DNA from 4 places in the Rahnella sp. WP5 genome. Region 4 is predicted to be linked to each of the others. Evidence: predicted binding sites of a transcription regulator. Region 4 holds the regulator's gene; each other region holds the start of a gene.
The links. Region 4 encodes Fur, which represses iron uptake genes when iron is present. Its sites were predicted from a motif close to ATAATAATGAGAACNACTATCAA; they were not measured.
Positions count from the first base shown of each region.

Region 1: a site for Fur is predicted at 1,573-1,595, ahead of feoA (ferrous iron transporter A). Genes of this name have one in related genera too.
Region 2: a site for Fur is predicted at 2,611-2,633, ahead of EX31_RS00500 (TonB-dependent receptor domain-containing protein). Genes of this name have one in related genera too.
Region 3: a site for Fur is predicted at 1,543-1,565, ahead of efeU (iron uptake transporter permease EfeU). Genes of this name have one in related genera too.

Region 1 is NZ_JQJR01000007.1:94,601-99,808, forward strand. Features, by position in the region: gene EX31_RS04840 (Tex family protein) at 1-1,365, shown strand, start outside; gene feoA (ferrous iron transporter A) at 1,765-1,989, shown strand; gene feoB (Fe(2+) transporter permease subunit FeoB) at 2,076-4,394, shown strand; gene EX31_RS04855 (FeoC-like transcriptional regulator) at 4,403-4,642, shown strand; gene EX31_RS04860 (LysR family transcriptional regulator) at 4,711-5,208, shown strand, end outside.
Region 2 is NZ_JQJR01000005.1:109,674-114,881, reverse strand. Features, by position in the region: gene map (type I methionyl aminopeptidase) at 1-361, shown strand, start outside; gene EX31_RS00520 (PadR family transcriptional regulator) at 417-899, opposite strand; gene EX31_RS00515 (siderophore-interacting protein) at 902-1,714, opposite strand; gene EX31_RS00510 (TetR/AcrR family transcriptional regulator) at 1,853-2,464, opposite strand; gene EX31_RS00500 (TonB-dependent receptor domain-containing protein) at 2,852-5,208, shown strand, end outside.
Region 3 is NZ_JQJR01000010.1:84,828-90,035, reverse strand. Features, by position in the region: gene putP (sodium/proline symporter PutP) at 1-1,391, shown strand, start outside; gene efeU (iron uptake transporter permease EfeU) at 1,639-2,490, shown strand; gene efeO (iron uptake system protein EfeO) at 2,535-3,662, shown strand; gene efeB (iron uptake transporter deferrochelatase/peroxidase subunit) at 3,814-5,109, shown strand.
Region 4 is NZ_KN050721.1:417,901-423,108, reverse strand. Features, by position in the region: gene ybfF (esterase) at 1-193, shown strand, start outside; gene ybfE (LexA regulated protein) at 455-736, shown strand; gene EX31_RS23300 (methyl-accepting chemotaxis protein) at 813-2,477, opposite strand; gene fldA (flavodoxin FldA) at 2,899-3,426, shown strand; gene fur (ferric iron uptake transcriptional regulator) at 3,739-4,194, shown strand; gene chiQ (ChiQ/YbfN family lipoprotein) at 4,323-4,658, opposite strand; gene EX31_RS23280 (chitoporin ChiP) at 4,672-5,208, opposite strand, start outside.

The sequences.
Region 1 (5,208 bases), on a different contig from region 4:
GCCGGTATGCGCGCCACTATGGGTCTCGATCCGGGTTTACGTACCGGTGTAAAAGTCGCCGTTGTGGATAACACCGGCAAACTGGTGGATATCGATACGGTTTATCCCCACACCGGTCAGGCTGCAAAAGCCGCACAACAGGTTGCCGCGCTGTGCATCAAACATAATGTCGAACTGGTGGCGATCGGTAATGGCACCGCGTCCCGCGAGACCGAGCGCTTCTTCCTTGAGCTGCAAAAACAGTTCCCGGCGGTAAAAGCGCAGAAAGTGATTGTCAGTGAAGCTGGTGCATCGGTGTATTCCGCCTCCGAACTGGCGGCGCTGGAATTCCCGGATCTGGACGTTTCGATTCGTGGTGCTGTTTCCATTGCGCGACGTCTGCAAGATCCGCTGGCTGAACTGGTGAAAATCGACCCGAAATCCATCGGTGTTGGTCAGTATCAGCACGACGTCAGCCAGTCTCAGCTGGCGAAAAAACTCGATACCGTCGTCGAAGACTGCGTGAACGCCGTGGGTGTTGATCTCAATACCGCATCCGTTCCCCTGCTGACCCGCGTGGCCGGTCTGACACGCATGATGGCGCAGAATATCGTTAACTGGCGCGACGAAAACGGTCAGTTCCGTAACCGCGAACAGTTGCTGAAAGTCAGCCGTCTGGGGCCAAAAGCCTTTGAGCAATGCGCGGGCTTCCTGCGTATCAACCACGGCGACAACCCGCTTGATGCCTCGACAGTTCACCCGGAAACCTATCCGGTAGTGGAACGCATTCTGGCGGCGACACAGCTGGCGCTGAAAGAACTGATGGGCGATTCCAATGTGTTGCGCGGCCTGAAAGCCAGCGAATTCACCGATGAGCAGTTCGGTGTGCCGACGGTCACCGACATTATCAAAGAGCTGGAAAAACCGGGGCACGATCCGCGTCCAGAGTTTAAAACCGCGACCTTTGCCGAGGGCGTGGAAACCATGAACGACCTGATGCCGGGCATGATCCTCGAAGGCTCTGTTACTAACGTCACCAACTTTGGTGCGTTCGTCGATATTGGTGTCCATCAGGACGGCCTGGTTCACATCTCGTCACTGGCGAACAAATTCGTCGAAGATCCCCACACGGTGGTGAAAGCGGGCGACATCGTCAAAGTCAAAGTGATGGAAGTCGATCTGCAACGCAAACGTATCGCGCTGACCATGCGACTGGACGAGCAACCGGGCGAAGCACCCGCGCGCCGTTCTTCCGCGCCAGCGTCAGATTCACGAGACAATCAGAAACGCCACGCGCCAAACAAACCGTCGGGCCGCAATGCCGCGCCAGCAGGCAATAACGCGATGGCCGATGCTCTGGCCGCCGCGCTCGGCAAAAAACGTTAATTCTTCGTTTTTCCCCGCCACACCAAAGCCGCTGATATCCAGCGGCTTTTTTTATGTATCTTTTTTCGACACTTTTTAAACTCTGTCTTAATGAATCAATCACTGAGGTAAATCAATAAATCGGCCATCCGGCAGGCATACGATAGCGACGCGGTGGAGATTCCCGTGAAGAGGCACCCCCTCTTTTCTTTTGTCTCCACACGCGTACTAATTATGATAACTATTCTCGTTTGTACTTCTTTGCGTATTCAATACGCCGTCAGCCACAGGCTGACAATTTCGCACCATGGACAATTTCTGAGCAATATTTCGCAGTTAAGTGAGATCACCGGGCACGGAAGCGCGGCGTAACCTTTGTCACGCTGCCCCCAAAAATGCCTGAATGCTTCGCGAGGAACTATGCAACTTCAATCAAAACGTGCTTATAAAATTACCGGCTTTTCACACGAAATCAGCCCGGCTTACCGGCAGAAACTGTTGTCACTCGGGATGTTACCGGGGTCATTTTTCAACATTATCCGCGTTGCGCCAATGGGTGATCCGGTACAAATCGAAACCCGCCGTACCAGCCTCGTCGTCCGCAGAAAAGACCTCGATCTCCTCCAGCTCGAGTTGATGGCCTGATCCCAACATCAGGCCTTTGACAGTTCATTTTTCGCGGCGGCCCCGGGCTTGCATGTTTACCTTTTCTGACACGTAGATTTTATCGAATGAAACCATTAACGATCGGCCTGATTGGTAACCCAAACTCAGGTAAGACCACGCTTTTCAATCAGTTAACCGGTTCACGCCAGCGTGTCGGTAACTGGGCCGGCGTGACCGTCGAGCGCAAAGAAGGTCAGTTTGCCACCGCAGCGCACCAGATTACGCTGGTGGATTTACCGGGTACCTATTCCCTGACCACCATTTCCGAGCAAACTTCGCTCGATGAACAAATTGCCTGCCATTACATTCTGAGCGGCGACGCGGATCTGATGATCAACGTCGTCGATGCCTCAAACCTCGAGCGCAATTTATACCTGACACTGCAACTGCTGGAACTGGGCGTGCCATGCATCGTGGCGCTGAACATGCTGGATATCGCCAAAATCCAGAACATCAATATTGATATCCCTGCGCTGTCTGCTCGTCTGGGTTGCCCGGTGGTGGCGCTGGTTTCTACCCGTGCCAGCGGCATCAAAGAACTGAAAGCCGCCATCGACGAATTGCCACAAGTGGCTGTGCTGGAACGTGTGCAATATCATCCGGTTTTACAACAGGAAGTCGATGTCCTGGCCGCCGAAATGCCGCCAGCCATGGCGCTGCAACAACGCCGCTGGCTGGCACTGCAAATTCTTGAAGGGGATATTTATAGCCAGACGCACGCAGGCAACGCACAGGCATTATTGCCGCAGGTGAGAGCACGGCTGGCTGAGCAGAAACTGGACGATCCGGCACTGCTGATCGCCGATGCGCGTTATCAGAGCATCGCGGCGCTTTGCGCAGAGATCAGCAACTCCCACCTTACGGCGCCGAATAAACTGACGCAGGTGCTCGATCGCGTGATCCTCAACCGCTTTCTGGGCGTACCGATTTTCCTGCTGGTGATGTATCTGATGTTCGTGCTGGCCATCAACATCGGTGGTGCGTTGCAGCCGATTTTCGATATCGGCTCCGCTGCGATTTTCATTCAGGGCATGCAGTGGATTGGCTTTACCCTGCATTTCCCGCAATGGCTGACCATTTTTCTGGCACAGGGGCTGGGTGGCGGTATCAATACCGTGCTGCCGCTGGTGCCACAAATCGGCATGATGTATCTGTTCCTGTCGTTCCTTGAAGACTCCGGTTATATGGCGCGTGCCGCGTTCGTCATGGACAGGCTGATGCAGTCGCTCGGCCTGCCGGGTAAATCCTTCGTGCCACTGATTGTCGGTTTCGGCTGTAACGTGCCGTCTATTATGGGTGCCCGCACGCTGGATGCGCCGCGTGAAAGGCTGATCACCGTGATGATGGCGCCGTTCATGTCATGCGGCGCACGTCTGGCGATTTTTGCGGTGTTCTCTGCGGCCTTTTTCGGGCAGGACGGCGCATCCGTGGTGTTCTCGCTGTATCTGTTGGGCATCGTGGTCGCTATCCTGACCGGACTGCTGCTGAAATACACCATAATGCGCGGCGAAGCCTCGCCGTTTGTGATGGAACTGCCGGTGTATCACGTGCCGCACCTGAAAAGCCTGCTGCTGCAAACGTGGCAACGTCTGAAAGGTTTCGTACTGCGCGCCGGTAAGGTAATCGTGATTGCCAGTATTTTCATCGGCGCACTGAACAGTTTCTCGTTCAGCGGCAAGGCGGTGGATAACATCAATGACTCGGCGCTGGCGTCAGTCAGTAAAGTGCTGACACCGGTGCTCTCGCCGATGGGCGTACATCCTGACAACTGGCAGGCGACCGTGGGTCTGGTCACCGGTGCGATGGCAAAAGAAGTGGTGGTCGGTACGCTGAACACGCTATATACCGCCGAACACATCACCAATGAAGCCTTCGATGCGGCCAGCTTCAACCTGTTCGATGAACTGGGCGGCGCGGTGAAAGAAACCTGGCAGGGTCTGAAAGATACCTTCAGCATCAGCGTGCTGTCGAACCCGATCGAAGCCAGCAAAGGCGACGGCGAAATGGGCGTCAGCTCAATGGGCGTCATGAGCACCAAATTTGGTTCGGCGATTTCGGCTTACAGCTACCTGATTTTTGTATTGCTTTACGTGCCTTGCGTCTCGGTGATGGGGGCGATTGCCCGTGAAACCAGCCGTAGCTGGATGACGTTCTCGATCTTCTGGGGGCTAAACGTGGCGTACTCACTGGCAACCCTGTTCTATCAGGCGGCAACGTTCAGCACGCATCCGGCACACAGCGCGGGCATTATCCTGATCGTCCTGATTTTCAATGCCCTCGTCTTAACCGCCCTGCGCAAAGCCCGCAGCCGGGTCAGCGTTCATCTGCAACCGCGCAATGTGGCGGCCTGTTGTAAACCCGCTACCGGCAGCGATTGCCACTAGGAGATGAGATGACCAGTCTGATTCAGGTTCGCGACAGTCTCGCACTGGCCGGGCGGGCAGATGCCCGCCAGCTCAGCCATCAGCTTAATGCACCACAACCGCTGGTGCAGGCGATGCTTGAACGGCTGGTCGCCATGCGCAAAGCAGAAGTGGTCGAAGCTGATGACAGTTGTCTGAGCGGCAGTTGTAAAAGCTGCGCCGACGGCAAGAAATGCCTCACGGTGAGCTATCAGCTCACCCGACACTGATTCAAAGCCTTTCCTGATAGCCGCGTCGCGGCTATCATCACTCCTCGTTTACGCCCGCAGGAGCCTGCATGATCGACAGTGAAATCACCTTCCGTAAACTCGAAATCTTCCTCGCTTATATGGAAAAGCAAAACATCACGCGTACTGCTGAACAACTCGGTCTGAGCAGCGTCAGCGTGCATCGCGCCCTGCATTCACTGGAAGAAGGTTTACGTTGCCCGCTGTTTATCCATCGTGGCCGCAATCTGCTGCCGCTGCCTGCGGCTGAAGCGCTGCTGGAGCACGCGACGCAGGTCATCGAGCAAATGGAACACGGTATTCTGGCGACCCGGCGCGCCGCCGGTTTTGGCGATAAGCGGCTGAAAGTCGGCACGTTATATTCGCTGACGCTGGAAACCATTCCGCGCCTGATCATGGGGCTGAAACTGCGCCGTCCGGAGCTTGAACTGGAACTGGTGATGGGGTCCAACAATGATTTACTGCACAAGCTGGAAGACGGTCAGCTGGATGCCATCCTGATTTCGACCAGTGATTCCAATGTCGATGCCCAGCGTTACGATCAGTTG
Region 2 (5,208 bases), on a different contig from region 4:
TATTGCAGTGGTACGTCCCGGCGCAACGCTCGGCGACGTCGGCTTTGCGATTGCTGCGGTGGCGAAACGCGAAGGGTTTTCCATTGTGGAAGAGTATTGCGGCCACGGCATCGGCATGGGCTATCACGAAGATCCGCAGGTGCTGCACTATGGCGAGCAAGGTCACGGGCTGGTATTGCAGGAAGGCATGTTATTTACCATCGAACCGATGCTCAATGCCGGTAAAAAACAAAACAAAGTCCTGCCCGATGGCTGGACCGTGGTGACTAAAGATCATTCGTTGTCCGCACAATGGGAACATATGATTGCGGTGACGAAAGATGGTTATGAAATACTGACCCCGTGGCCGGAAGATAAGTGACAATACCGGGACAGTAAAGCCTCCATCCGGAGGCTTTTTGCTTTCTGAGGTACGGCTAACTGCGCTCGATTTCTTTTGTTGCCCGGTCTAACGCATCGGTGATTTTATACAGTGTCTCCTGTCCGATGGGGCCTTTCGCCAGCCGCAGGTTAAGCGCCATGCGGATATTGTTTATCGCGCGCTGCATTTCAGGAATGCTGCGATTGTTGGATAAAATCGCCAGCGAATGCAGTTTCTCCGTCACTGAGCCGAGCAGTTCTCCCTGTTCAGCCAGCGATTGCGAACCTTCCGGTGTAATCGCATATTGCTTCTTACCGCCCTCTTCCTGGCTGGCCGAAATCAACCCCTGTTCTTCTAAAAAGGTCAGGTTCGGATAAATGATACTGGCGCTCGGCGTGTATTCACCTTTGGATAATTCTTCGATGGCCTTGATCAGCTCATAACCGTGGGCGGGACGCCGCTGCAAAAAATGCAGCATCAGCAGGCGGATATCCCCCGTTTCGAACATTCTTTCGCGGCGGTGTTTATGATTCATCATCGTTATTTATTATGCCAATAGGCCACACAACGCACCAGGTTCGCATCTAATCCACGGGTTTCCACGAAATAATCATTCAGCCCTTTGGCGAATTTCCCTTCACCGGTGACCCAGATGTAGTAATCACTTTCCGGCAGCGGCAGGCTTTTCAGTTTTTTAACTGCCGCGTCATCTTCCTGATATCCGTTGTGCCCGTCGCTGACAATCCATTCTATGTTGAAGTCTTGTTCATCATCTAAATAGCTGATGCAACTCACGTCTTTCACTTTCACCAGCACGGTGATTTTGGCGTCAGACGCCGCCTGTTTCAGCTCGCGCAGACGGCGTTTCACCGCCGGAAGGCCGGTTTCATCACAGACATACAACTGCCATTTATAGGTAGTCGGGATGATCAGTGAACCACGTGGCCCGCCGATGATCAGTTTATCGCCCGGTTTCGCACCCGCCGCCCATTCGCTGGCGACACCCCCGTCGTGAATATAGAAATCCAGCGTCAGTTCGCTGGTCTGTGCATCGTAATGCAGCGGCGTGTATTCGCGGTTCAGCGGACGCGGCCCTTCGCCCCACACGATCCCTTCTTCGGTTGCAGTGGGTGGTGTAATGACATCCCCCGGATTCGCCGGGAAAAACAGTTTGATGTGGTCATCGAAGCCGCGTGACGTAAACCCGCTCAGTTCGTCGCCGTTTAATACAATGCGTTTAAAACAGCCGGAAATCGTTTCACTGCTTTTTACCGTGATATGACGGAAAACCAGTTCGTTTTTGACACGAACCGGCAGATTTGCGGCAGGGGTTTCAGTGCGATGTTGTGCCATCACGTTCTCTCTTTTGCGGTAAGGTTTGCTGAAAGATATATCTTAGTCATGTTTTCCGCAATCCCGGAAAGTGTAAGGAAAAACAAAAAAGCCATCGCGGTGGATGGCTTCGGATTGCAGTGGCCGGAGGAAGAATGGCTAGCGCACGGCGCCGTACAGGAACATCTCGACGGCGTTTTTCACCAGTTGCTTGATCTCGATGACGTCCAGTGGCGCAGGGTCGCTCTGGTACAAACGCATATTGGTTTGCGCCGTCACCAGCGCCAGAAACTGGCGGGCGCGCAAATCGGCATCGGCATTGCCGAGTTGCCCTTTTTGCATCGCCAGCGCTAAAAATGCCGCCAGTGATTCGATGGCTTCACCCGGACCGGCATCGTGAAACAACATACCGATGTCAGAACGCCCGGCTTCGGCAATCACCATCCGGTATACCGCCAGCGCGGTACCGTCGTTGGTCAGCACCAGCAACATTCTTTCACCAAAACGGGTCAGCACCGTTTCAAGCGGCAGATCAGGCAAGGGGGCGGAAAGCCCGTCAACGGCATCGGAAAGATGCCCGGTGGCGTAGGCTTTAACCACCGCCACCAGCAGCGATTCTTTGGAGGAAAAGTAATTGTAAAGTGTGGCTTTTGATCCGCCAAGCCGCCGGGCAAGCTCGTTCATCGAAGCACGCTCGTAGCCGCACTCCTGAAATAATTCCGCCGCGGCATCCACAATCGCATCCCTTCTGGCCTCGGTACGTACTTTCATTTTCACTCCTTAACTGTACGGTACAGTTTCTATTTGTACCCACTCTAACCATGCCTTTCCGGCTTGTAAAGCCGCGCCCCCCTGGCCCGTTTCGAAAGACGAATTGCAAAGATTTCGTTAAGAATTACATTTTTTTTATCATTTTGTTGATAACAATTATCAGTATCATTATCATTCTCACGAAGCCGAAATGGGTGCGGATGTTAAATAAACCCATATTTTATAAGGATAATGGCCTTTTCACGGAAGAATTGCATGCAGATGACCAGCGCGTCTGATTTGTCGAAAGGCAGTAAATGCGAGCAGAACTTAAAAAAATTAGTCCAGGACTTATAACAAATGTTCAAATCCTTTACACAGCAGGGTTTGGTGAAAAACGTCATTTTCATGGGGACGATTCTCACCACCACCTTTAACGTAAATGCAGCGGAAGCCGTTAAAGACAATACCGATCTCACAGCAAGCAATACGCAATCTTCTGAAGCCATCAAAAAAAAACCGGCGGTGCGTACCGCGCAGGATCTGGCGCAGAACAATGAAGAAGTCATGACTGTCACCGAAACGATGCCGGATAAAAAACCAGGCTCGAAAACCACCATCACGGCGGCAGAAATGCAGCGAAAAGGCGGTAATGATTTCGGCACTATCATGCGTTATGAGCCGCTGATCACCGCGACCGGCGCGAGTGGCGGCTCCGGCAACGGCAAAAGCGGCTTCGACCGCAGCGGTTATACCGGCTATAACATCCGTGGACTGGAAAGCAACCGCGTCGGTATTGACGTCGACGGTATACCGCAGCCAAACGCTACCGGGCGCAGCTACGTCAGCCGTGCGGGCCTGAACACCTTTGGTATTGGCCGCGATTACATCGACCCGTATATTTACGGTCAGGTGGATATTGAATCCGGCGCCACATCAGCCGATCGCGCCAACACCTCCATCGGTGGTGCCGTTTCCTTCCTGCCAAAATCTGCCGACGATTACCTGCGTCCGGGCAAGGAAGTCTATTTCGGTTACCAGTCTGATTATGATTCTTCGGATCGTTCCTGGCACAACGGCATCACCGCTGCCGCCGGTGACGAAACCCTGCGGGGCCTGATCGCCATCAGCCGCCGCGACGGCCAGGAAACCAGCAACAACAGCGATACGCTCGATGCGTATCCGGCCAACTGGCACTCTGACGCCATTATGACGTCGGTCATCTGGCAGCCGAATGATGCGCATAAAATCACCGGTACCCTCGATTACTACGAGAAAGTGAACCACACCCATTACGATACCTGGAACAATGCTGGCAGCGCGATTCTGGGTACCGCACAACAGCAAAGTAACACCCGCCGCTGGGGCGCGAGCCTGAAAGATGAATGGACGCCATTCAACGATTACGTGGATGCCATCGTCTCGAAAGTGTATTACCAGTACACCCAGGCACACGACAACACCTATCTGCCAAACGAAAGTAAGCAGATGATGAACGTCTACTCAAACTATGACGTTAACACCTACGGCGCGGAGACCAGCTGGCTAAAAACGCTGGGTCGTCATGAGCTGAGTGCCGGTATCAACGGCCGCGTGTCCAACACTGAACGTCCGTTCCGCGAAAGCCCGGATCAAAGTGCTTTCACGACTATCATGCAGCCGGAAGCTAACAGCCGGACGTATATCCTCGGCGGTTTCCTGCAAGACACCATTAAGTTTGACCTCGACGGCCATAACTTCTCTGTGGTGCCTGCGGTGCGTGTCGCGTATCAGAATACCAAGGCAGAAAACCTGTCAGACTTATCCAACAGCATTGTTTCTGAAGATCAGGTTTCCACCCTGTACGGTAAAGCCAACTCCGATACACAGGCCCTGCCATCACTGGCCTTCACCTATGACATCACCCCTAAGCTGATGACTTACCTGCAGTACCAGCGCGGTGCCCAGTTCCCGGATGCCAGCCAGCTTTACGGCTCCTGGAACCTCGGTTCTAACTACGCAGGCCGTGGTCAGTACGCGCTGATCGGTAACACTAATCTGAAAACCGAAACCAGCAATAACTTTGAATGGGGCATGAAAGGCGAAGCCACGGAAGGCGTGACCTTCAAGACTTCTCTCTTCTATAACACCTACAAAAACTTCATTGCTAACACCCGTTACACCCGCGCGGGCAGTCCGGGTATGTTCACCAACGTGCCCTCCAATATTTATACGATTTATCAGGCCGAAAACCGCGATGAAGCCTTTATCTACGGTGGCGATCTGAGCACCAAAATTAACTACGGTACCTGGTTCAGCAGCGTTGATGGCCTGAGCACCACCTTCGCACTGGGTTATGCCAAGGGTGAATCGAAATCCAGCTACGATGGCGACAAATATGTTGACCTCGACAGCGTGCCGCCAATGAAGTTTGTGGCTGGCGTGGCATGGGATGCGCCATCCGGCATCTACGGCACCGCCCTGACCGCCACCTTCGTGAAAGGCAAAAAAGCCGAAGCGACTAACCGACAGAGCTACACCAATGCCGGGACGCCAATCACGGGTTCCACCACCGAATACATGAATGTGCCGGGCTACGGTATGGTGGATGCAACGGCCTACTGGAAAGTCGCGAAGAACGTGAAACTCAGCGGTGGCGTTTATAACATCACCGACCGCAAATACTGGGATTACCTGAGCAGCCGCACCCTGACCGAAACCACCAATCAGGATGAGTACAACAAAGCGCTGGCCGTGATGCCGGGTCGCAGCTTCCAGTTGGGCGT
Region 3 (5,208 bases), on a different contig from region 4:
TTGATGATTATATTCTGGGCGGACGCAGTTTAGGCAGCGTGGTGACGGCGCTTTCAGCCGGTGCTTCTGACATGAGCGGCTGGCTGTTAATGGGATTACCGGGGGCGATTTTTATTTCCGGGATTTCGGAAAGCTGGATCGCCATTGGCCTGACCATCGGCGCGTACCTGAACTGGAAACTGGTGGCAGGGCGGCTGCGTGTGCACACTGAAGCCAACAATAATGCGCTGACACTGCCGGATTACTTTACCCATCGTTTTGAAGATTCCAGCAAGCTGCTGCGCATTATCTCCGCGATTGTGATTTTGGTGTTCTTCACCATTTATTGTGCCTCCGGCATCGTGGCCGGTGCACGTCTGTTTGAAAGCACCTTCGGCATGACGTACCAGACTGCACTTTGGGCTGGTGCGGCGGCGACCATCATTTATACCTTTATCGGCGGTTTTCTGGCAGTCAGCTGGACTGATACCGTGCAGGCCAGCCTGATGATTTTCGCGCTGATCCTGACACCGGTTATCGTCATCCTCGCAGTTGGCGGTATTGATACCTCGATGATGGTAATCAATGCCAAAAACCCTGAATACACCGATATGTTCAAGGGCATGAATCTGGTGGCGATTTTGTCATTGCTGGGCTGGGGGCTGGGCTATTTTGGTCAGCCGCATATTCTGGCGCGCTTCATGGCGGCCGATTCTCACCGAACTATCCGCAGCGCGCGCCGTATCAGCATGACATGGATGATTTTGTGTCTGGCGGGCACCATTGCCGTAGGATTCTTCGGGATTGCTTACTTCAGCAATAATCCGGGCGAAGCGGGCAACGTGACGCAAAACGGTGAGCGCGTGTTCATCGAACTGACGAAAATTCTGTTTAATCCCTGGATTGCCGGTATTTTGCTGTCCGCTATTCTGGCGGCGGTGATGAGTACCCTGAGCTGTCAGTTGCTGGTGTGTTCAAGCGCCATTACCGAAGATTTGTATAAAGCCTTCCTGCGCAAAGACGCAAGCCAGCGCGAACTGGTGTGGGTAGGGCGTGCGATGGTGCTGGTTGTCGCGCTGGTCGCGATTGCGCTGGCCGCCAATCCGGAAAACCGTGTTCTCGGTTTAGTCAGTTATGCATGGGCCGGTTTTGGCGCAGCATTCGGCCCGGTGATCCTGATTTCCGTGATGTGGAAACGTATGACACGTAACGGTGCACTGGCAGGCATGATCGTCGGTGCCGTGACAGTGATCCTGTGGAAACAATACGGCTGGGCCGAACTGTATGAAATCATTCCCGGTTTTATTTTCGCGTCACTGGCTATCTGGATTGTCAGCCTGGCGGGGCGTAAACCTTCCGCCGCCGTGGAACAGCGCTTCACTGTTGCGGAAGCGGAATATAATACTATTTAACGGTATTTTACTTTTATGACACTCAGACCGGGGGCATTCAGCCCCCGGTTTTCAGCATTTTCCGCCGGATAAACCCCCTGACCTGATTTTTCCTGTCTATTTACCGATCACGCTTCAAAAAAAGGATCGGTTACCTCTTGTATTTCTTTTGGCAAGAATGATAATCACTATCGTTTCTTTTTACTTTTCTTTACAGAGACCTTACACATTCTGTTGTTCGTCAGAATTCAGGGCTCGGGAGCTCGTCATGTTCGTTCCGTTTCTCATTATGTTTCGCGAAGGGCTGGAAGCTGCACTGATCGTCAGCCTGATTGCCAGCTATCTCAAACGGACGCAACGCGGGCAGTGGCTCGGTGTGGTCTGGATTGGCGTTTTCATCGCTGCCGCACTCTGTCTGGCGCTCGGTCTTTTCATCAATGCCACGACCGGTGAGTTTCCACAAAAACAGCAGGAGCTGTTTGAAGGTATTGTCGCCGTCGTTGCGGTGTGCATCCTGACTTACATGGTGTTCTGGATGCGCAAAGTGTCGCGTTCTATCAAAGTGCATCTGGAAGGGGCGATTGATCATGCGCTGAATTCCGGCCGCGGTCAGGGCTGGGCACTGGTCGCGATGGTGTTTTTTGCGGTAGCGCGTGAAGGTCTGGAATCGGTGTTTTTCCTGCTGGCGGCCTTCCAGCAGGACGTCGGCATCGAAGCGCCGATCGGCGCAGTGCTCGGGCTTGGCGCGGCCATCGTGCTGGGTTTCCTGATTTACTACGGCGGGGTGAAGCTGCATCTGGCGAAGTTCTTCAAATGGACCAGCCTGTTCATTCTGTTTGTCGCCGCCGGGCTGGCTGCGGGGGCTATTCGCGCTTTCCACGAAGCCGGATTGTGGAACCGTATGCAGGATATTGCTTTTGATCTGAGCGGCACATTATCCACGCACTCTTTATTCGGCACGTTGCTGGAAGGGATGTTTGGCTATCAGGAAGCCCCGACGGTCAGTGAGGTCGCGGTGTACTTCCTGTATCTGATCCCTGCGCTGTTCCTGTTCTTTATGCCACAAGGTAAATCGCCTGTGGCCGCGCCGGCCTCTGCCGGGCAAAAAACACGACGTTGATCCTTAAACCTTTCCATCATCTTGCCTTTGTCACGGAGTTGTACATGACACATTTTCGCCGTAAAGCTTTACAGATTGCACTGTTATCCCTGCCGGCTTTTGCGCTGAGCGCCAACGTGCTGGCTGCTGATGTTCGTCAGGTCAAAATTGCTGTTAACGACAAACAATGTGAACCGATGGCGCTGACCGTGCCCGCCGGTAAAACCCAGTTTGTTATCCATAACAACAGTCAGAAAAACCTGGAATGGGAAATTTTGAAAGGCGTGATGGTGGTGGAAGAACGTGAAAACGTGGCACCGGGTTTCACGCAGAAAATGACGGCTAACCTTGAACCGGGCGAATACGACATGACCTGTGGCTTGCTGAGCAATCCGAAAGGCAAACTGACTGTCACCGCCGAGGGGACAGCCGCTTCCGGTAAGCCTGACGCCATGGCGCTGGTTGGCCCGATTGCAGAATACAAAGTCTATGTGACGCAGCAGGTCGCTGAACTGGTGGCGCATACCAAAGCCTTTACCGACGCAGTGAAGAAGGGTGATCTGGCGAAGGCACAATCCCTTTACGCGTCAACCCGTGTTTACTATGAGCGCATCGAACCGATTGCCGAACTGTTCTCTGATCTGGACGGCAGCATCGACGCCCGTGAAGATGATTTCGAGAAAAAAGCCGAAGATCCTAACTTCACCGGTTTCCACCGTCTGGAGAAAATCCTCTTCGCGGACAAAACCACCAAAGGCACCGACCCCTTTGCTGACAAGCTTTATACCGATACCGTTGATTTGCAAAAACGTATCGCAGACCTGACTTTCCCGCCTAGCAAAGTGGTCGGCGGCGCGGCGGGCCTGATTGAAGAAGTGGCCGCCAGTAAAATCAGCGGCGAAGAAGACCGTTACAGCCGCACTGACCTGTGGGATTTCCGTGCCAACCTTGATGGCGCACAAAAAATCGTCAATCTGCTGCGTCCGTTACTGGTCAAAGCCGATAAACCGTTGCTGGATAAAATCGACGCTAACTTCAAAACCGTCGATGCGCTGCTGGATAAATACAAAACCAAAGACGGTTACGAGAATTATGAAAAACTGTCTGATGCAGACCGTAACGCAATGAAAGGGCCGATCACCACGCTGGCAGAAGACTTGTCCAAACTGCGCGGTGTGCTTGGTTTAGATTAAACTCCTCCCCCTGCGAGGGGGAGGCTGGGAGGGGGTTTAGCAGACCATACACTGGCTGAAGCACGCTTCAACTTTTGTTTTTGACCGTAATACCCCACCCCAACCCTCCCCTTCGCAGGGGAGGGAGCTTTTAAATTCCCGAGGCATAGCAATGAGTCACAAAAACGATAATCAGAACGACGTTTCTTCTTCCCGCCGCAGTTTACTGAAAGGTGTGGGATTGTTAGGCGGGGCATTTGCCCTGGGCGGTGCTGTCACGGCGCAGGCTGAGAAAACACCCGGCGCAAAAAAAGAGTACACGCCAGGCACGGTTTCCCCGGACGAACGCTGGGGCAGGCAACCTTATTACGGCGAGCATCAGGCAGGGATTTTAACGCCACAACAGGCGTCGATGATGCTGGTTTCCTTTGACGTGCTGGCCACCAACAAAGCCGATCTGGAGCGTCTTTTCCGTCTCCTTGATTCACGGTTTGCCTTCCTGACCAAGGGTGGCACCGCACCTTCAATGGATCCGAAATTCCCGCCGATGGATTCCGGCGTAATGGGTGCAGAAATCTACCCGGATAACCTGACCATGACGCTGTCGGTGGGGGATTCCCTGTTCGATGAGCGCTTTGGATTAGCGCCGCATAAGCCGCTGAAATTGCAGCGCATGACGCGTTTCCCGAATGATTCACTGGATGCCACACTTTGTCACGGTGACCTGTCACTGCAAATCTGTGCCAACAACAACGATACGGTGGTGCATGCGTTGCGTGACATCATCAAGTACACACCGGATTTACTCAGCGTGCGCTGGCGTCGTGACGGCTTTATTTCGTCCCACGCAGCGCGCAGTCAGGGCAAAGAAACGCCGATTAACCTGCTGGGCTTTAAAGACGGCACGGCGAATCCTGACTCGAAAGACACACCACTGATGGATAAAACCGTCTGGGTCACCGCAGGTCAGGGCGAACCAGCGTGGACGCTTGGCGGCAGTTATCAGGCCACACGTCTGATCCCGTTCAAGGTGGAATCCTGGGACCGTACGCCGTTGCAGGAGCAGCAGTCTATTTTCGGGCGTAACAAAGCCACCGGCGCACCTTTGGGGATGGAAAAGGAGCACGATGTGCCGGATTACGAAAAAGACCCGGAAGGTAAGACCATCCGCCTTGATTCGCATATCCGTCTGGCGAATCCGCGTACCAAAGCCACCGATGAAAACCTGATGCTGCGCCGTGGCTACAGCTATTCGCTTGGCGTGACCCATTCCGGGCAACTGGAAATGGGGCTGATTTTTGTCTGTTATCAGCATGACCTGGAAAAAGGTTTCCTGACCGTGCAGAAACGCCTGAATGGCGAAGCGCTTGAAGAGTATATCCGTCCGAATGGCGGCGGCTTTTTCTTCACGCTGCCGGGGAATAAAGATGAAAGCCACTATCTCGGCCAATCGTTAATCGAAGCGTAATTTAATGCCTCCCCCTGCGAAGGGGGAGAAGCTCAATCCAGAAATCCTTTTTACGCTTCGTTACGCAATTCACCGCCTGTTAATACTCCGCTGCATCCC
Region 4 (5,208 bases):
TCCGTGGGATCGTCCGGCGCTGTTTATCCGTGGCGGGCTATCGCCGTATGTGCAGGATGAATATCGCGACGCGATTGCCCGACAATTTCCGCAGGCCAAAGCGCATGTGGTGGCGGGAGCCGGTCATTGGGTGCACGCGGAAAAACCCGATGCAGTACTGCGCGCGGTGCACCGTTTCATCGATGCGGCCTGAGGTTTAACATCCTGGGGATAAATTGTGCAAAAAGTCTGCACAACTTAAGAAGTTATCATGAAATCAGGGTAATCAGGCGTTGTGAACCCCTGGTGCGCCAGTGTATGATTGCGCGCTATAATTTTGCCGCCCCGTTTACTCACAGTGAGTCGCGGGAGGTGAATTGGGTCAGGGTTTCTTAGCCCGAAATGTGTGAAACGCTCGTCAGGAACCGGCTTGCGGTTTTCCGATGTAAAAACTTCCCTGGTTGTACCGCTACCTATGGCAAAAGAACAACTGGATCGCACGACGATTGATCTGTTCGCAGATGACCGTCGTCCGGGGCGTCCAAAAACAAATCCGCTATCCCGTGATGAACAGCTCAGGATCAATAAGCGCAACCAGTTACGCCGCGATAAAGCGAGCGGCCTGCGTCGTGTGGAGCTGAAAATGAATGCCGATGCTGTTGATATGCTCAATAAGCTGGCAGAAGAACGCAATATCAGTCGTAGCGAATTGATTGAAGAGATGCTGCTGTCGCATCTTAACGGTCATGAAGGCTGATTGAAAAGCGGGTAACCCTCTCAGGCTACCCGTTTGTTTTTTCTTACTTATTCCATATTAATTCACGTCTTCCTGCTCAGAACGTTTCCCAGTTTTCAGCACTTTTCGCCGAAAGCATGCTGGTATCCGGACGCAATAACGGTGCGGAAATTGACTTCGCCGGACGTGAACCGACGCTCGTCACGCTATCTTTAAGTTTGAACGTAGCAACGGCATTGTTCAGCAATGAAGCCTGCTCTTCCAGTGATACCGCAGCCTGCGACGCCTGTTCTACCAGCGCGGCGTTCTGCTGTGTGACGCTGTCCATTTCTGTGACGGCAACCGCCACCTGACTGATTCCTTTGCTTTGCTCATCGGATGCAGAGGCGATTTCCGCCATGATGTCAGTGACATGCGTAATTGAGCGCACCACTTCATTCATCGTCTGACCGGCGTTTTCAACCAATTTCGAACCGCTGTCGACGCGGGAAACCGATTCGCTGATAAGCTGCTCGATTTCTTTCGCCGCCTGCGCACTGCGTTGTGCAAGATTGCGCACTTCGCTGGCAACCACTGCAAAACCGCGCCCCTGCTCGCCCGCACGTGCCGCTTCGACGGCAGCATTCAGCGCCAGAATGTTGGTCTGGAAAGCGATGCTGTTAATCACAGAAGTGATTTCAGCAATTTTCTTCGAGCTGCCGGAGATATCTTTCATGGTGCTGACCACGTCTGCCACGATGTTGCCGCCCTTCTGCGCGGTGGTGGAAGCCTCCATCACCAGCTGGCTGGCGTGATGCGCGTTATCGGCATTGTGTTTAACGGTAGCCGTCAGTTCTTCCATGCTGGCAGCGGTTTCTTCCAGCGCCGACGCCTGTTCTTCCGTACGGGAAGACAAATCGTTGTTCCCGGCTGAAATTTCTGACGCGCCCTGATAGATGTGATTGGTGCAGTTGCGGATGGTCTGAACGGTATTGACCAGGCTCAACTGCATCTCGTTCAGCAACGGAATCAGCTTACCGGCGCAGTTTTTACCGAATTCTTCCAGATAAAACGTCAGATCGCCGCTGGCGATCACCGCGAAGTGACCGCGGATTTTATCCAGCGGCTTCACCAGCGCCATCACCAGATAACGGTCAGTCAGCAATAAAATCACCAGCCCGATACCAAATGCCGTCAGCAGAATCACTTTGCTAAATGACGTCAGATGGGTGGATTGCCGTTGTGCCGCATCAAAATCGACAGCGATCTGACCGCTGACTTTCTCCATCGATGAGCCAAAGCTGCGGCTCAGTGCAGGTACGGTGGAATTGGCTAGCTGGTTATAGGACTCCGTATTTTTGCTGCGGGCTGCGTCGAACAATGGCGTGACGCCCTGCGTGATCAGATTTTCCCAACTGGTGATTAATTCCTGCACGGAGGAATCTTCCAGCCCCGGATGCGGTGCCGCTTTAAAACTGGCCAGAGCCTGCGTCAGCCCACTGAGTGATTGTTTGGCGGTATCAAAAATTTCCGGACCTTTTGACGGATCGGCCTGAAGCTGTGCCACGGCGCGGCTCAGGCGCGTCACGGTACGAAAATACTGATCATTTCCTTTATTGATCAGCGCCATATTGTTGACCAGCTCGGTACTATTTTTGGTATTTTGGGTCAGTGTGTCCAGTGAGGTGACGGTGTAAAGGGAAACACCTGCCCACATGACGCAAAAGATGCCAAGAATGGTTAATAAAGCGGCCCTGATGGTGATATTTTTTAAAAACTGCACGATATGCCTCTCTCGAAACATGTCTGTTTCTGGCCTGAGGATTGACGGGGATGCGGAGAATCAAGACAGGTAACCAGCAGGCAAGTGCCCCAGGACATGTTTGAACACCTCTCCGGGCATCGATTTCTTTATTATGTTGAGATTGCTCCCGAATCATCTATCGGCGGAATGTTCTCGAAATTTAGTATTGTGACAACTTATTTCTCAAACTTGCTTTTGACCTTATTAACCCTGAGGTTAATTCGCCGCAGGTGAAAGCACACAAAGGCGATAACACTTAAAAATATTGCCCGATAAACTTATTTCCCAGTTAAGAAGGCGAGCAGAAGCATATTCTCCGCCGCACGAGTTTGCTATCATCTGCATTATTATTGCCTGCGTTGCAGAGCACTTCATTGAGAACAAGAGGTTAGGTAATCTTATGGCCGTTGTAGGTATCTTCTTTGGATCCGATACAGGTAACACCGAAAACATCGCAAAAATGATCCAGAAGCAATTGGGTAAAGATGTTGCAGAGGTGCATGACATTGCGAAGAGCAGCAAAGAGGATCTGGAAAAATTCGATATTTTGCTTATCGGCATTCCAACCTGGTATTACGGTGAAGCGCAGTGTGACTGGGACGACTTTTTCCCAACGCTGGAAGAGATAGATTTCGAAGGTAAGCTGGTGGCACTGTTTGGTTGCGGTGACCAGGAAGACTACGCCGAATATTTCTGCGATGCGCTGGGCACCGTGCGCGATATCATTGAGCCACGCGGCGCAGTGATTGTCGGACATTGGCCTACCGAAGGTTACCACTTTGAAGCATCTAAAGGCCTGGCGGATGATAAGCACTTCATAGGACTGGCAATTGACGAAGATCGTCAGCCCGAACTGACCAGCGAACGTGTTGATGCCTGGGTGAAACAGATCACAGAAGAACTTAGCCTTTCTGAAATTATTGGCTAAAAACCCTGTTGGCCCTGAGGATTTATTCTACAATTGAAGGGCCAAACTATTACTGAAATTAACAATTTAACTGCTACAAAATTGTAACTTTCGGTCGTATCAAGGTACACTGAGTTCCTCTGTTTTTTCTATTGATCAAGTCGTTGCATTCCAAATGTGACCGGCAATTTGTGATCTTTATTAACAGGCTGTCGTTGACGAGAATTGGCACATTGCGTTAAACGAAGAGACTAAACGAATAATTTTGTGCCGCCGATGCCACAGGCTGCATGCCTCAACTTGATTAGCACATAGTAACAGGACTGAATCCGCATGACTGACAACAACACCGCACTGAAGAAAGCCGGCTTAAAAGTCACGCTTCCGCGCCTCAAAATCCTGGAAGTGCTGCAAGCGCCGGAAGGTCATCACGTTAGTGCGGAAGATCTTTACAAGCAACTGATTGATATGGGTGAAGAAATTGGCCTGGCGACGGTTTACCGCGTTCTGAACCAGTTTGACGACGCCGGTATTGTCACCCGTCATAACTTCGAAGGCGGCAAGTCCGTATTCGAACTGACCCAGCAACATCACCACGACCACCTGATCTGTCTGGATTGCGGTCGTGTGATCGAATTCCGTGACGAATATATTGAAGGTCGTCAGCGTGAGATTGCTAAGAAACACGGTATCAAGCTCACCAACCACAGCCTGTATTTGTACGGTCACTGTGAAGCAGGCGATTGCCGCGAAGATGACTCTTTGCACAACGATAAACCTGCGCAGTAATCTGCACAGGCTTTGACTAAATTAACCGCTGAAAAGCGGTTTTTTTATGTCTGATATCGACGCAGATTAAGCCCGGATAGCAGGCATAAAAAACCCCGGCAAGCCGGGGTATGTTTCGCTGCTGAGATTCACGGCTTAGGTGAATTGTTCGTTTTTATTTCCTGCCATATTTTCCCGCAATCAGCAGCATATGCCTGACCGTCGCCAGTTTTACGCGCCGTCAGACATCGCTGGTAATCCACCACGCGCACCGTCTCCTGTTCTGCAAATTGCTGGTGGGCTTTTTCCTGTTTCAGTTTATTCAGTAACACCTCGCAGGATGCCAGTTTGTCCGGATTGCCTTCTGACGTATTGATACAGGCACGGTAATCTTCCCGCGTTTGGGATATTTGTGCCTGATCGGCGGTAGGTGCACAACCAGCCAGAAGCACGGACGACATCACAATCATCAGTAATTTATTCATCGACATAACGACCTCAGAAAATAGTGAATGGAGCAATGACAATGAATTTCACGTCTTTTTCATCCTGGAATATGTTGCCGTACCCGCCACTCCAGCTAGGAAGATCAGAGTGGTTGTCGTACTGGGTGTAATGCAGTTTGAACAACGTCCCTTTCGCGCGACCTTCCTGAATGGTGTACAGCGCATCCAGACTCCAGGCGCTTTCTTTCAGGCGCTGGCTCTGGTCGTAAGCGGCGTTGGTGCTCGGTTTGGCATCCCACGCATAGACGTACGAACCACCGACCGCTAAGCCCGGTAAATCCCATTTCGCCAGATCATAAAGCACGCCGGCATACACGGCTTTCTCACCGTTGGCGTTGAAGTCAGAACGGTTGTCCCACCACACATCAAGACGACCGTTTGAAGAGGAATAGGTCGGGGTCATACGTTGCAGGAAGTAACCCTGATTCCCTTCCGCTTTCACCATCGTCCCTTCCAGACGCCAGTTAAACTGCCCGGTGGTATAGCCGAAGGTCAGTGCCTGCAACCATGCCAGACCGTCATACAGACT